2 regions of the Clostridium subterminale genome follow, and region 1 is predicted to be linked to the other one. Evidence: riboswitches for the same ligand, from Rfam matches in the RefSeq annotation. Region 1 holds a riboswitch; the other holds the start of a gene.

Region 1 (8,104 bases):
GATGAAGTAGAGAAAGACGTATTCATAGATGTAAAAGGCATTATGGATAGACATTGTGTAGATTCAGATACTATGGTTTACTGGAGATTATAATAATATAAAGCATAAATAAATCTATATAACATAAATAAAACACCGATTATCCTAGGATAATCGGTGTTTTATTTTACATATTATTTCTTATCAGCAAATATATAATCTCTCATTTGCTTTTTAACAGTTTCAATATCAAACTTCAAGTAGTATGTTCCTGTGCTCATATCACCTTGAGCATCTCCATCCCTTGGAAATCTTTCTTGTTCTAAATTTCCATTTCCTAAACCTACTACCGTAGTTGCTAGAGATATAAAGTCACCAGAACTTAGATTGGTTTGAACTAGGGGAAGGATATTATTTAATATATTAGGATATGATGTAGGTGATGCTGCAAGAGCCTTATTAAATACTGCAGACATTACATTTCTATGTCTATGAGTTCTTTCATAATCTCCACCACTGGCATATCTTATTCTAGAGTAGGCTAAGGCTTGTTCACCAGTTAATAATGTAGGGCCAGCAGAACTTACGCCTGGAATGTGAGATATTTCCTCTTCTTTAATATCTATTGTAATTCCGCCTAAAATATCAATTATTTGTGGCAGTGAAGAAAAGTTTACTGATACAAAATCCTCTACATTAAGTCCAAAGTTTTCATTTAAGGTTCTTAAAGCTAAGGTTGGACCTCCATAGGCATAGGCGTGATTTATTTTGTCCATACCATGATCTGGAATATTAACATAAGAGTCTCTCATAATAGATGTTACCTTAACTTTATTATGAGCTGAATCAATGGTAGCTATCATTATAGAGTCTGAACGACCAGCTTGCCCCTCTTCTGCATCAATACCATATAAAGCTATATTTTTTATAGAGTCATGGTTTTCATATTCTTTAAAGGTATCCTTTGAAGCAATACCTAACTTAGATTTGTCTATCTCTACAGTATCCATTTTGTTATACAATGAATAAAAATATCCAGCACCGATAGCTATTATAAATATCAATACTCCTAATATCCCCATTGAAATTTTAAATCCTAGGGATTTTTTCTTCTTTTTTCTTCTTTTATTATTATTTTTGTCGGAATTAATTTTACGTTGTGACATAGTTACACTCCTTTCTCTACCTAATTTTATCACCATATGTTATATGTGTAAATATAAAGAAATATGCAATGGAATATTATTACATAAAATTTATATTAAATTTTTATACATTTGATACGATAATTTAATTATAAATTAATAATATAAAATTAATAGTATATATGGATGTAATATGAATATTTTTGTTGGAATATATTAAAATATTATTCAAAATTATATAAAATATTGCAAGTAACTGGCGTTTTTAACTAGTAAAGTTACAAGGAATATGATATTATACAAATGTGACAATTATGTATACAATTGAAATATAAAGAAATATGTACTATTATACGGGTTTTACAACTAGATATACAAATTAAATTTAAATAAGGTAAAAATATATAAAATGTGTTGTAATATGTATAAATTAATTTTGTAAGGAGAATTAATTTGGAAGAGAATATTATTAGTTTAAGTGAGATCTTCGAAATTTTAAAAAGAAAGTGGAAACTTATATTAGTATTTGTTTTGAGCTCAACTTTAGTAGCATCAATAGCATTGTTTGTACTGATAGATCCACAATATGAATCAACTACTAAGGTATTTATAGGTAAAGAAGAAAGTCAGCAGGAAGGATATAATATTTCAGATATACAAATGTATCAAAAATTATTAAAAACCTATGCTGAAGTTATTAAAACTGAAGATTTAGTTAAAAAAGCCATAGATAAAACAGGATTAGATATAAAACCGAAAGAAGCAGTTGAAAGTTTAACAGTGGTGTCCTTAGCTGATACACAGATTATAGAAATAAAATATAAAAGTAGCTCACCAGAGGATGCTGTAAAGCTAGTGTCTGCTGTAAAGGATGAATTTGTTAAAGTATCAACAGAGTTAGTTCCTAATGGAAATGTTCAAGTAATTGAAGAAGCTAGATTTCCACTAAAGGCAGTAAGTCCTAATAAGAATATGGGACTAGCAATAGCTATAGTATTAGGATTATTTATGGGAATAGGAGTTATCTTTCTTATGGAATTTTTAGATAATACCTATAAAAATAAAGATATATTAGAACAAGAATTAAGTATACCAGTTTTAGGGATAGTACCGAAAATAGACCTATAGAACCTTACGTAGGATGATGAACACAAGATGGAAACGGAGGAAGAATAATTTTGGAAGAACAAGTAATTAGCCTTGGAGAAATTCTAGAAGTGTTAAAAAAAAGGTGGAAGATGATACTAATAATAACTCTACTAGCAACATTAGTATCAGGTTTGGTGAGCTTTTTTTTAATAAGTCCTAAGTATGAAGCAAGTACAAAGTTATTTATAGGTAAGGAAGCAGGAGCAGAAAAAGGTTATGATCAAAGTGAGATAGCTATGTATCAAAAGTTAATGAAGACCTACTCAGAAGCGATAAAAACTAGAGATTTAGTTGGAAGAGCTATAAAGTCTGCTAACAGCAATCTAACAGAAGATGAAGTGCTAAAAAAACTTACAGTGGTAACTGTAGCCGATACACAAATTCTTCAAATTAAAATTGATGATAAGGACCCTAATATGGCAGCAACTATGGTACAAGCCATAACTAATGAGTTTGTCACTACTTCTAAGGTTTTAGTGCCAAATGGGAATATAAAAGTTATAGAATCCGTAAAAGTTCCAGAGACACCAGTAAGTCCTAATAAAAAAATGAATATAGCCATAGCCTTTTTACTTGGATTAATGGTAAGCGTAGGGATAAGCTTCTTATTAGAGTTCTTAGATAACACCTATAAGAATAGAGAACAATTAGAAAATGAATTAGGAATTCCAGTTATAGGAACTATACCTAACACTGAGCAATAGAGAGTTACAGTAGATAAACTTATTAGATTTTTACTTAAGGAGAGAAATTAATGTTTATAGTAGAAAAAGACCCTAAGTCTATAGCTGCAGAAAGTTATAGAACTCTAAGGACAAATTTGCAATATTCATCCTTTGATGAGGAATATAAAGTAATAGTAGTAACTAGTGCAGAACCGGGAGAAGGAAAGAGTACTACAGCAGGAAACTTAGCATTATCTATAGCTCAAAGCGATAAAAAGGTGGTACTTATAGATTGTGATTTAAGAAAGCCATCACTACATAAAAAATTTGAAATATCTAATACTGCAGGACTTTCTGATGTAATAGTTGGGAAAGAGAGTATTTCTATAGTAGGTCATAGATACAATAATAATCTTACCATATTGACCTCAGGTAAGATTCCACCTAACCCATCTGAGATGTTAGGTTCAAAGTCTATGAAGGCTCTAATTGATGCTTTAAAAAAGGTCTTTGATTATGTAATATTGGATACTCCACCAGTACAAGCAGTTACTGATGCACAAATCCTTTCCACTAGAGCCGATGGAACATTACTTGTGATTAGGGCAGAGAAAACAAAAAAAGATTCTGTTATAAACTCTGTAAATCTTTTAAAAAAGGTTAACGCAAATATCATTGGTACCATATTAAATGGAGTGGACACTAAAAGAAACAGTTATTATTACTATTATGGTGATAAATAATATATAAAATTTCACTTTAAAGGTTGGAGGAGTGCTTATGATAGATTTTCATAGCCATATACTTCATGGGGTGGATGATGGATCTAAAGATGAAGATATGACTATAAATATGCTTAAGCTTGCAGAAAGCTCAGGAACAACAGGAATTATTGCCACACCTCACTTTTTTAGAGGTAGGTTTCAAGTGCCTTATGAAGAAATAGAAAAGGAGGTAGCTAAATTAAAAACTTTAGCTAAAGAAAATGGTATAAATATAGAAATTTACTGTGGTCAAGAGGTTTATTATACTAGTAGAATTCTAGAAAGTTTTCAAAGTGGGGATATATCTACCATTGAAAACAGCAGATATATGTTAATAGAATTTCCTTTAAGGGAATTTTCTGTGGATGAAGTAATAAATGATATTTATGAACTTCAATTAAAGGGGATTGTACCTATAATTGCTCATCCAGAGCGATATAAAACATTTATAGAAGCCCCGGAATTAATAAATAAGTTTATTGAAGAGGGGTTTTTATTTCAACTTAATACAGGTAGCATAGCAGGAGACTTTGGAAGAAGTGTTAAAAAAACTGCAGAGTTATTTGTAAAACATAAAATATATAGCGTTATAGGTTCCGATGCTCATAGAGCAGATGTTAGAACTACAGATATGACCTTAGGAGTAAGGGCTATAGAAAAAATAAAACCTGGATATGTAAGGGGTATGGACAACATTTCTCAGGAAATTTTAAAGAACAATAAAGTGAACTTTCAAGGTGAGAAAATAAAAAAACAACGCGGAATTATGAGCTTATTTAAAAGATAAATTTAAAGTATAAAAAAATTTAAACTGGGTGTATCGGTTATGTAAAAGTTGGGAATTGGGGGTGCTTTTAATCTGATGACTACCAGCTCTAAACTCCCTTCTTCTTCGAAGTGGGAGTAAAGAGTTGCTATGTCCCTGGATAACGATTTCTAAGCTTCAAAGAAGCTAAGAACTCTGTTCATAGCCGATAGGGGTAATATAAAATTCGACATAAATAACTTAATTATAAAGGGAATTATGAAATGTAGCCTATACTTGGGCGCTTGGACTACATGGAGTTAGTAGCGCAACCCACCTTTATCTTATTAATTCAGGAGAACTATAAGTTTGAAGGGGAAATTTATAGTAGGCGAGTTATATAAAAGATAGCGGTGGGTTATTTTTATCTGGTTTTATAAATTAAGAAATGGTGGGCACTCTTAATTAGTGAGTAATATAAAAGATAAAGTTTTAGGGGGGGTATTGTATGGCAAATCATAACTCAAATAGGAATTTAATAATTCTAGGAGCCGGTGGGCATGGTCATGTAGTTAAGGAAGTAGCAGAAGCTATGGGTATATTTGATAAGATAGATTTCTTAGACGATAATCCTAACTCTGGTGAAGCTATAGGGTTATGCTCAGATAGTGAAAAATTTGTAGAAGAGTACACCTATGCAATACCAGCCTTTGGGAATAACAAACTTCGTATGGTGTGGATTGAAAAACTTGAGAAGAATAAATTTGAAATTCCAACTTTAATTCATCCTACAGCATATATTAGTCCATCAGCTATAGTTTCTTCAGGTTCAGTAGTAGCAGCTAAAGCAGTTGCAAGAAAGATTAGTTAGTTAATTTTATTTTAAGTATTTTTTATAGTATATGGGGGGATATAAATGTTAGAATTGAAAAAAGAGATATCCATAATTACATCTAGTGAAGAATATAGTATTAACAATATGTTTTGGATAAAAGTATATGAAAAGACAAAAAGAGTATTAGATATAATACTGTGTTTAATAGTATTTCCGCTAGGAATTGTATTAGTAGCCATAGCCACCATATTTATAAAAATAGAATCAAAAGGTCCGGTATTTTATATACAAGAAAGATTAGGGAAAAGCGGTAAGGTATTTAAGTTGTACAAGCTTAGAAGTATGATTGTAGATGCTGAAAAAGAGGGTGCTCGATGGGCTGAGAAGAATGACCCTAGAGTTACTAAGGTTGGTAAATTTATTAGAAAAACTAGAGTAGATGAGATTCCTCAACTTTGGAATATATTTAAAGGAGATATGAGTATAGTAGGGCCTAGACCTGAACGGAAAGTATTTTACGACAAATTTGAGTGTGAAGGTATTCCATATAGAAAAAGATTGTTAGTGACACCAGGACTTACTGGGTTTGCTCAGGTGAATGGTGGATATGAAATGAGCCCAGAGGAGAAGCTTGAGTGGGATATGGAGTATATAAGAGAGCGAAGTGTTATCACAGATATAAAGATAATGTTTAAAACTGTAGCTATCGTATTTACTGGGAATGGGTCTAGGTAGATAAAATTAAATTATAGTGAATTTAGGAGGTTCAAAATGAATGAGCTGGTTTCAATTATAACACCTACTTATAATGCTGAGAAATTTATTAAATACACAATTGAGTCGGTATTATGTCAAGATTATGAAAATTGGGAATTGATTATTATTGATGATTGTTCTAAAGACACTAGTAGAGAAATTGTTGAAGAGTATATGAAGATAGATAAGAGAATTAAAATGATAGCATTAACAAAAAATGGCGGGGTAGCTAATGCTAGGAATAATGGTATAAATAACGCAAAAGGCAGATATATTGCTTTTTTAGATAGTGATGATTTGTGGCATCCAAATAAGCTATCTATCCAAATCAGCTTTATGAAGAGAGAAAAATGTGCTTTTACATATACAGGATATGAATGGATTAATGAGGATGGAGCCAAGTTAGGCAAATTAATAGAGGTTCCAGCAAAAATTAACTACAATAAACTATTAAGAGGCAATCTTATTGGGTGTTTAACGGTAATTATAGATAAAGAGAAAATAAAAAATATAGAAATGCCATTAATAAGACATGAGGATTATGCAGCATGGTTGAATATTCTTAAAACTGGTGTTGTAGCTTATGGTATAAATAAAAATTTAGCTCTATATAGAAGAACATCAAATTCATTAAGTTCAAATAAAATTAAAACTATTTTTTGGACATGGAATATTTTTAGAAATAGTCAGGATATAAGAATATTAAAGTCTATTATACATATGATTCAGTTTGTATTTACTAAAATGTTTAAGTATGTTACGTAAGTGAAATTCGGTATTATTTGATTTGTATTATAATTTTAAAAATATTAAATCTATTCAATATTAAATCCTATCATTGTAAATAATGGTAGGATAGAAATGTAAAATACATATTTTTATAAAATATATTTAATTTAAGAGAGGAAAATACAAGTGGTTATAAAAAATAAAGGTTATAAGTTAAAATTAAAGGAATTAAGCAGATATATATCAACAATATTATTTTTAACTTCAACAGTAATTTTTCCAAGGGTTTTTGATATGACAAGTGGATATAGTTCTTATGTAAATATATTGAAGGTCATAACTGTGTTTTACAATTTTGGAGTATTTGTACTTTTATTCAAAACTAGAAAGAAGACTTTAGTAAGTATTTATTTTGTCTTTATTTTGTCATTAATTATATTAAATATGTCATTTGTAAATTTTATAGCATATGTTTTGGCAACATATGCATATGGAGAAAGTGATAAAAATTTTAAAGCATATGTTTATACTAAATTGATTTTAGTTATAATAATTTTTATTCTGAGCTTATTTGGATTAAATAGTGAACACATAATGTATGAATATGAAAGAGGAATTAGATTCACATTAGGATTTACGAATCCTAATACTCCAAGTATGATGATTTTTGATGTTGTTATAGGGCTTATATATATACATAATAAAGATAAGAAGATAATATTTATTTCAACTATGCTTGTGTTAGGTGTGTTTTATTATACTAATACTCGTACATTATTATTAGTATATATATATTGCTTATTTATTTTGATGCTCAACTCAAAGATATTAGCTTTTTTAAAACCAATTATAATTAGAAGTTTTCTAATATGCTTTGTTTTAAGTATTGTGTTTGCTTTGTTTCATGAATCATCATTAAATAGTTTTTTTAATAGAAGACCAGAGCTGATATATAAATTTTTAACTTTTTATAAACTTAATTTATTCGGATATTCAAGGGATGGATTGTCTATTTCAGTTGATAATTCATATTTAAGAATATTAGTTGAATTAGGACTTGTATATTTTACAATTCATAGTGTCTTAATTAAAAGGATGATTAAAAAAATGTTTTTATATGAAGATTACCTAGGTATTAAAATAATTATGTCAATTCTTTTATATGATATTTTTGAGCAGTTTTCCATAGCTCATGGGTCAATACTTTTAGTATTTTTGTCAAACTATATGATTAAGTGTTCATCAATAAATAAGGTTGAGAAGGTAACAGCAGGAATAGATAATTCACAATTTTTGATAAAAACGAAGCGGGGTGATTATATTGAAAATATGTATTC
Region 2 (8,104 bases), on a different contig from region 1:
GGAACAACTCCAAGTACAGCTAGCCAAAGAGTTCTAGGTGAAGCTATATTTGAAGAATTAAAAAGAATAGGTATGAGTGATGTTACTATTGATGAAAACAATTACGTAATGGCTACATTGCCTGCTAATACAGATAAAAAAATACCAACTATAGGTTTTGTATCTCATATGGATACTGCTCCAGACTATTCAGGTAAAGAGGTTAAACCTCAAATGGTGGATTATAAAGGTGGAGATATTAAATTAAATGAGAACACAGTGTTATCTCCAGTAGATTTCCCAGAACTTAATAACTATATAGGTAAAACTCTTATTACAACAGATGGAACTACCTTATTAGGAGCAGATGACAAAGCTGGTATATCAGAAATCGTTACTGCTATGGAGTATTTAATTGCAAATCCAGATATAAAACACGGTACAATTAAAGTTGGATTTACTCCAGATGAAGAAATTGGAGAAGGGGCAGATCACTTTGATGTAGAAAAATTTGCTGCAGATTTCGCTTACACAGTAGACGGTGGAGCAGTTGGTGAAATTGAATATGAAAACTTCAATGCTGCTGGTGCTGAGATAGTTATCAATGGAAGAAATGTTCACCCAGGAAGTGCTAAAAATAAAATGGTGAATACTCAACAAATAGCTATGGAATTAAACGGATTATTACCTGTTAATGCAAGACCAGAGTATACAGAAGGATATGAAGGTTTCTTCATGCTTTGCGATATGGTAGGAACTGTAGAAAAGACAACTATGTCTTATATTATAAGAGATTTCTTTAGAGATACTTTTGAAGAAAAGAAAGTTTTGATTAATGAAATAGTAGAACTTCTTAATAAAAAATATGGTGAAGGTACTGTAGAAATTTCAATGGAAGATCAGTACTACAACATGAAAGAAAAAGTAGAACCAGTAATACATGTAGTAGATACAGCTGTTGAAGCAATGAATGCTCTTGATATCGAGCCAATCATAGTTCCTATCAGAGGAGGTACAGATGGAGCAAGATTATCATTCATGGGGCTTCCAACACCAAATATATTCACAGGTGGACACAACTTCCACGGAAAATTTGAGTTCATTCCTGTAGAGTCAATGGAAAAGGCTGTAGAAACTATAGTTAAGATAATAACTCTTTATGCAGAAAAATAAATAAAGCTTTTTTAGATAAAAGTTTGTTTTATAGTAAGATTATTAACCGCTTTTTAGGAAGTTTTTCTTCTTAGGAAGCGGTATATTTTAGCAGAAAAGTTTACAAATAAAAACTTCATAATTTATATTATAAATATACATAAAAAGTGCTTCCTTAATACACACTATAGTAAAGTAACTGAGGAGGTATACTATGAGTAACGATAAATCAAAACCAATATATCCACCAGATACGCATAACTATTTTGGTGATTTTAGAAGTATGACACCTATGGCTGATACAGTTTGGGAGAATGTAAGAGAAGCTGAGATAGAAGCTGCAAAAGCAAGAAATCGAAGAACTTACGATATGGAGACTAGTGAAGAAATTGCTTTTGAGAATTTAAGTGAAGACATAAAAAGCGAAAGTGAAGTTGACTTTGATTCCATTATAGATGAGGTAGACATGAGTGATCATGGTAATGATTATGGAGATTATGCTAAGAAAAAATTATTTTAATATTTCTTAGAGGAAGAATTTATTCTTCCTCTAAGTTAATTTAGGACTTATTTTGGACATAATTTAAAATAGAGAATTGCTTTTATATAGGGAACTACTGAAGCTATAAGGTTTTAGTAGTTTTTTAGAATATTAAGTTTACATATAAAGTTTTAGAAAATTTATTTCTTCAAGGGACAATTAAGAATTCTTTCATATTTTAGTCACTGAATTGACACATAAGTGTTGATAATAATATACATAGAGATAAGAAAAATAAATAAATCAGTTTTTAATAAGGGGGAAGATTTAATATGAATAAAGATATAAATAATAATGAACTAAACAATAATGAATTAAATAATAATGAAGTTAATAGGGATAATAACTTAAATGAAAATACTAGTATCAATAGCAATAACAATGACAATAATACTAATGAGAATTTAAACTATACTGTAATTCAAGATGTAGAATATACAACAAATGATAACTTGAATATGAATGAAGCTAATACTTCATCATGGCAAGAAGAAGAGGAAAAGAAAAATAAGAAAAAAGATAAAAAGAGCAAAGGGAAGGGGTCAGCCAAATCTTATATTGCCATAGCTCTAATTTGCTCTATATTAGGAGGAGCAATAGGTACAGGTGTTACTTATGGTGCTATGAGAAGTACTATACAGTCAGCAGTTAAACAGGGTAAAAATAATACAAATACCGGTGGCTCTACAGCAAATGTTAATCCTATAAGTAGTATGAACATACCAGAAGTTGTAGCAAAGGTTTCTCCAGCTGTAGTTGGCGTATCAACTACCTCAGTTTCAACTAATGTATTTGGATTTGATATGGGTAAACAAGAAGGCATTGGATCAGGATTTATATTCTCGAAAGATGGTTATGTACTTACCAACTATCATGTAGTTAAAAATGCTAGTCAAGTTAAAGTTATTTTTAGCACAGGTAAAGAAGTAAATGCTAAGGTTGTAAACTATCAGGAAGATGCAGATTTAGCAGTTGTTAAGATTACTGATAATGTTGAAATGCCAGGGGTAGTAGAACTAGGTGATTCTGATAGCCTTCAAGCAGGAGAACAAGTTATAGCTATAGGAAATCCCCTTGGAAAAGAATATTTAGGATCTGTAACGACAGGAATCATAAGCGCTGTTAATAGAGGAGTAGCTTTAACTGAAGGTGGAGAGAAAATGAATCTTATCCAAACAGATACTGCTATAAATCCAGGGAATAGTGGAGGGCCATTAATAAATTCTCAAGGTCAAGTTGTAGGTATAAATACAGCTAAGATAGATGCTAGTGGAGTAGAAGGAATAGGTTTTGCAATTCCGATTAACGATGCCACTGAAAAATTAGATACTCTAGTAAAACAAAAAGTAAAACTAGGTATAGCAGTTAGAGATATAACTGAAGATTTATCAAAACAATTTAACTTACCAGTAGGTGTGTATATTCAATCTGTAGAAGACTTTAGTATTGCCCAAAAGGGTGGACTACAACCTGGAGATGTAATTACTAAAATTGGTAAGAAAACTGTTAAGACAGTTGAAGAGTTAAATAAGGAAAAAGAGTCCTTTAAAGAAGGAGATAGTATTCCTATAGAATTTATAAGAAAAGGTCAAACAATGCAAGCTACTTTAGTAGTAGAATAATTAAGTTAATAATTATAATTATCCCCTAATTATAATATTATAAAATTTCAATAGGCATGAAGCTTGAGTTATCAATGTTTCATGCCTATTATTTTTTAGATATGAATCATAACATTGTTAATATATAAGATATTATACGTTAAAACAATAAACAAACATATATTACTTTTGATAATATTTATAGATAATTATGTATTTTATGTAATTAATTTATTGACTGATACAATTATATATGCTATATTCTCATATGAAATAGCATATATAATTTAGTAAGAGTTTTAAGGAAACATTGAAGTATATATTAATTTGGGCGCATAATATATATATATGGAGTTAGTAGTGTAACCGACCTTTATAATCAAACGTAGATAGGTATAAGATTAGTAGGGTCGGTTTTTGTTATATAAGTTGAAAAATTTAATAGAGATTTTCTTGTAAAGCAATATAAATTAAATAGGTTATATGGGGCTGTATTTAATAAATGGATAGAATAAGGAATTAGAGTAGCGCTCAACCTAAAAATAATTGCATTATATTTATATATTATATTTAAAATTTAAAAACTGAGTATAGGAAATATTAGTATAAAAGTAAAAAATGTATAGACAAATACTAAATATAAAGTTATACTTAATTAATAAAGTATGTTAAATAATAATAGATATTAAATGATTTGGATTTGTTTATAAATTTTTGAATACAATTTACTAAAAGTTATAAGGAAACATTGAAGTATATACTAATTTGGGCACTTTGTATATACAGAGTTAGTAGTGCAACCGACCGTTATTAATTTAAGGTCGGTTTTTTGTTTGTAAAAATTCATTAAGGAGGAAGATTATGAAGAAAATAAAATTTAAACCTACCCTAAGCTAAAGGAGAAACTATCTATTTTTATACTAAAATGAAGAGAAGCATAGATTGATTTAATTTTGTTCCACAAAATATTGAATACAATTTACTAAAAGTTATAAGGAAACATTGAAGTATATACTAATTTGGGCACTTTGTATATACAGAGTTAGTAGTGCAACCGACCGTTATTAATTTAAGGTCGGTTTTTTGTTTGTAAAAATTCATTAAGGAGGAAGATTATGAAGAAAATAAAATTTAAACCTACCCCTAAGCCAAAGAAGAAACTATCTATTTTTATACTAAAATGAAGAGAAGCATATATTGATTTAATTTTATTCCACAAAATATTGAATATAATTTACTAAAAGTTATAAGGAAACATTGAAGTATATACTAATTTGGGCACTTTGTATATACGGAGTTAGTGGTGCAACCGACCTTTATAACCAATCTTATATTTATATAAGATTGGCATGGGGTCGGTTTTTTGTTTGTAAAAATTTATTAAGGAGGAAGATTATGAAGAAAATGAAATTTAAACTTAGGTCTAAACTAAAGAAGAGATTATCTGTTTTTATGGCTTTAGCTATTGCAGTTTGCCAAATTTTTAATATTATTCCTATAGCACAAGCTGATGCTATGGATATTACAAGTAATTTTCCATTTATAACTGAAGTAACTTTAACTGATGGCGATGGTAAACCTATAAATGAGTCATCAAATCCAATAAGTAAGAATGAAGAAGTTAAACTAACTTATAAATTTACTGTACCAAATCAGGGTACAGTAAAAAAAGGTGATATTTATACAATTAAAATACCTAAGGAAATACAAATAATAAGTACACTAAATTTCCCTATTACACTTGATAATGGTGATACAATTGCAAATGTTAAAATAGAAACCAATGGCAATGTTACCATTACTTTTACTGAATTTGCTGAGAATAATTCCAATGTTTCAGGATTCTTTTATATTGATACTCAATTTGATCCTGATCAAATAGGAGGAGATAATCCAGTCCCTATTAAATTTGAAATTGGAGGAAATTCTTCACCAGTTATAGTTAATGTGAATTTTGAGCAACCTGAAATTCCTGATGCTTCTGTTATGAAGGAAGGAAGTTATGACCCTTCTAAAAATGAGATTACCTGGGAGGTAATTGCTAATTCAGAAGGAGTTAAGGTTAATAATGCTGAAATTGTGGACAACATTCCAGAGGGACAAGAATTTATACCAGGTTCTGTTACCATAAATGGAGCTAATGCAGATGAAGCAAATTATAACTATGATTATAGCAATAAAAAATTAACTTATAGCTTTCCAAGTGTTATAGACACATATCAAGTAATTACCTTCAAAACTAAGGTAGTAAATCCAAAAGTTTTTGAAAGTGAAGGAGCTACAATATATGAATATAATAAAGCAATCTTTAATCATGATGGAACTAGTGTAGATTCTAATGAGGCATCAGTTAGTATTTTTACAGACTTCATTAGAAAAGATGGAAACTATGATGCAGCAACAAAGAGAATAAATTGGGTTATTTATGTAAATAACAATGCTCTAAGCATTCCCAATGCTGTAGTTACAGATGATATACCTAGTGGATTAACTGTTACACAAGGTAGCGTAAAAATAGATGGAAATCCAACTAACGACAATTATACTATAAATGGACAAAAATTCACCTACACTTTTCCAACAGCTATTAATGAACCTCATAAAATTGAATTTTCAACAGATGTATCTGATGATATATTTAATTCTAATGAATGGAAAACCTATAATAATAAGGCAACTATTACAGGAGAAGGGGTTCCAGGTAACGCTTTAGATGAAAAGGGAGTTGACGTACCTAGTAACGTTATTTCTAAGCAAGGAGTAGGATATAACCCAGCTACAGGAGAAATAACTTGGGAAGTTATGATTAACTGGAACAGCGGAACCATAAAAAATCCAATTTTCACTGATAAAATAAAATTAGGACAAGAGTATGTAGATGGTTCTGCTACTATAGATAAAGATGTTCCAGGAGGAAGCTTTAACTATGTACCAGAAGTAAACGATGCAGAAAAAACTGGAACACTAACCTATACCTTTGGTAAAGATATTAATGAAACCTATATAATAAGATTTAAAACAAAAGTAACAGACCCTAAGGTTTATGCAGGAAATAGGAATGAGACCTATTATAATGTTGCTGAATTAACTGGCGATAATATAAAACCTTCCACCTACCAAGGCACACAGAAAGTACAGAGCCAAGTTATAAATAAATCTAGTAAAGACTATAACTATGTTGCTAGAGAAATTACATGGAAGATAGTAGTTAATAAAAACAAAATGACCCTTCCCAATGCCTATGTTACAGATGTTATAAAGGAAGGACAAGAATTTGTTCCTAAATCCGTTATGATTAATGGAAATCAAGCAAAAGAGTCAGATTATGTTTATGATGAAGCCACTAAAACTCTAAGATATAATTTCCCTAGTGAAATTAAAGATGAGCAGGAAATAACTTTTAAAACTAAAGTAACAGATACTTCTATATTTAATACTAATGGACAAAAGGAATTTAAGAATACTGCAAAACTAATAACTGATTTATTATCTGGTGGGGTAGAAAGCACAGGCAAAGGGACTATAAAAAGCACTTTAATAGATAAGAAAGCTGACTATACAAAAGGCAATTCTTATATTGACTGGAATGTAACCGTTAATTCTAACAAAATATTAATTAAAGATGCTGTATTAACAGATATACTTCAAGAAGGTCTTGAACTTGATACTACTTCTGTAAAACTGTATAAGCAGATTTTGAAGTCTAATGGAAGCCTTGAAAAAGGTGAAGAGGTTATTTTAGATCAAAGAAATGTAAAATATAATAATTCAACAAGAGAGTTTACGTTTACATTGCCTTCTTTAACAGAAGAAGCATATATTTTAACCTTTAGAACTAATGTAGTAGATAAGAGTAAGTCACCATTTACTAACTCTATATCTTTTAAAGGTACAGGAATAGATGGAACATCTACTTCTGGAAGTGTTGATGTTATATTCCAAGGTGCTGGCGGTGGTGGCGTTGGTGAAACTGGTAGCATCAAAGTCACAAAGGTAGATAAAAATAACGAAAGTATAAAACTAGAAGGGGCAGTATTTGAACTTCTTGATAAGTATCAAAATATTATAAGAACTTCAGAACCAACGGGAGCAAATGGAGAGGTTGTATTTAATAAATTGAGATTTGATATAGACTACTATGTTAGAGAAAAGCTTGCTCCAACAGGATATACACTAAGTAGTGAATCATATAAATTTCAAATTAAAAATACCCAAGATGAAAAGAATATAGTCTATAATTATAAAGATGAAAAGATTAAAGGTGAAATTGAATTCTTTAAAAATGGGGAAAATAATAATCCTCTTAAAGGAGCAGAGTTTACACTTTATGACTTTTCAGATACAGCTTATACAAATCCTATAGCAACAGCTATAAGTGATGAAAATGGAAAAGTGCAATTTAAAAATGTAGAGTATGGTAAGTACACTATAAAAGAAACAAAAGCTCCAGAAGGATATGTTATTTCAGATGAGGTGCTAACTGCTGATATAATTGAAAATGGTAAAACTATAAAAGCAAATCCTGAAAGTATTTCAAATACAAAAATTAGAGGAAGCATAGAGTTTACTAAACTAGATGAAGATAAAAATCCATTACAAGGAGCAGAATTCAAGCTTTATAAAGAAATTGATACAAAGTTTGAAAATCCTATAGCAACAGCTATAAGTGATGAAAGTGGAAAAGTACAATTTGAAAATGTAGAATATGGCAAGTACATTATAAAAGAAACAAAAGCTCCAGAAGGATATGTTATTTCAGAGGAATTGATAACTGCTAATGTAATTGAAAATGGAAAAGTAGTAAAAGCAAACCCTGAAAGTATTTCAAATA

Evidence for each region. A riboswitch is a leader RNA that binds a small molecule or an ion and turns the genes downstream of it on or off. The one in region 1 is predicted to bind cyclic di-GMP.
Region 2: linked by a shared signal. The riboswitch ahead of ABDZ93_RS06295 (SpaA isopeptide-forming pilin-related protein) and the one ahead of ABDZ93_RS03865 (PglD-related sugar-binding protein) in region 1 are both predicted to bind cyclic di-GMP.

Annotation. Positions count from the first base shown of each region.
Region 1 covers NZ_BAAACI010000001.1:749,300-757,403, reverse strand. The annotation lists gene ABDZ93_RS03895 (nucleotide sugar dehydrogenase) at 1-93, shown strand, start outside; gene ABDZ93_RS03890 (LCP family protein) at 174-1,145, opposite strand; gene ABDZ93_RS03885 (YveK family protein) at 1,578-2,252, shown strand; gene ABDZ93_RS03880 (YveK family protein) at 2,303-2,977, shown strand; gene ABDZ93_RS03875 (CpsD/CapB family tyrosine-protein kinase) at 3,028-3,681, shown strand; gene ABDZ93_RS03870 (tyrosine-protein phosphatase) at 3,719-4,489, shown strand; cyclic di-GMP riboswitch class II at 4,711-4,794, shown strand; gene ABDZ93_RS03865 (PglD-related sugar-binding protein) at 4,956-5,318, shown strand; gene ABDZ93_RS03860 (sugar transferase) at 5,364-6,017, shown strand; gene ABDZ93_RS03855 (glycosyltransferase family 2 protein) at 6,054-6,803, shown strand; gene ABDZ93_RS03850 (hypothetical protein) at 6,954-8,104, shown strand, end outside; gene ABDZ93_RS03845 (glycosyltransferase family 4 protein) at 8,089-8,104, shown strand, end outside.
Region 2 covers NZ_BAAACI010000002.1:92,972-101,075, reverse strand. The annotation lists gene pepT (peptidase T) at 1-1,152, shown strand, start outside; gene ABDZ93_RS06305 (hypothetical protein) at 1,346-1,651, shown strand; gene ABDZ93_RS06300 (S1C family serine protease) at 1,945-3,294, shown strand; cyclic di-GMP riboswitch class II at 3,568-3,654, shown strand; cyclic di-GMP riboswitch class II at 4,007-4,088, shown strand; cyclic di-GMP riboswitch class II at 4,261-4,342, shown strand; cyclic di-GMP riboswitch class II at 4,516-4,597, shown strand; gene ABDZ93_RS06295 (SpaA isopeptide-forming pilin-related protein) at 4,669-8,104, shown strand, end outside.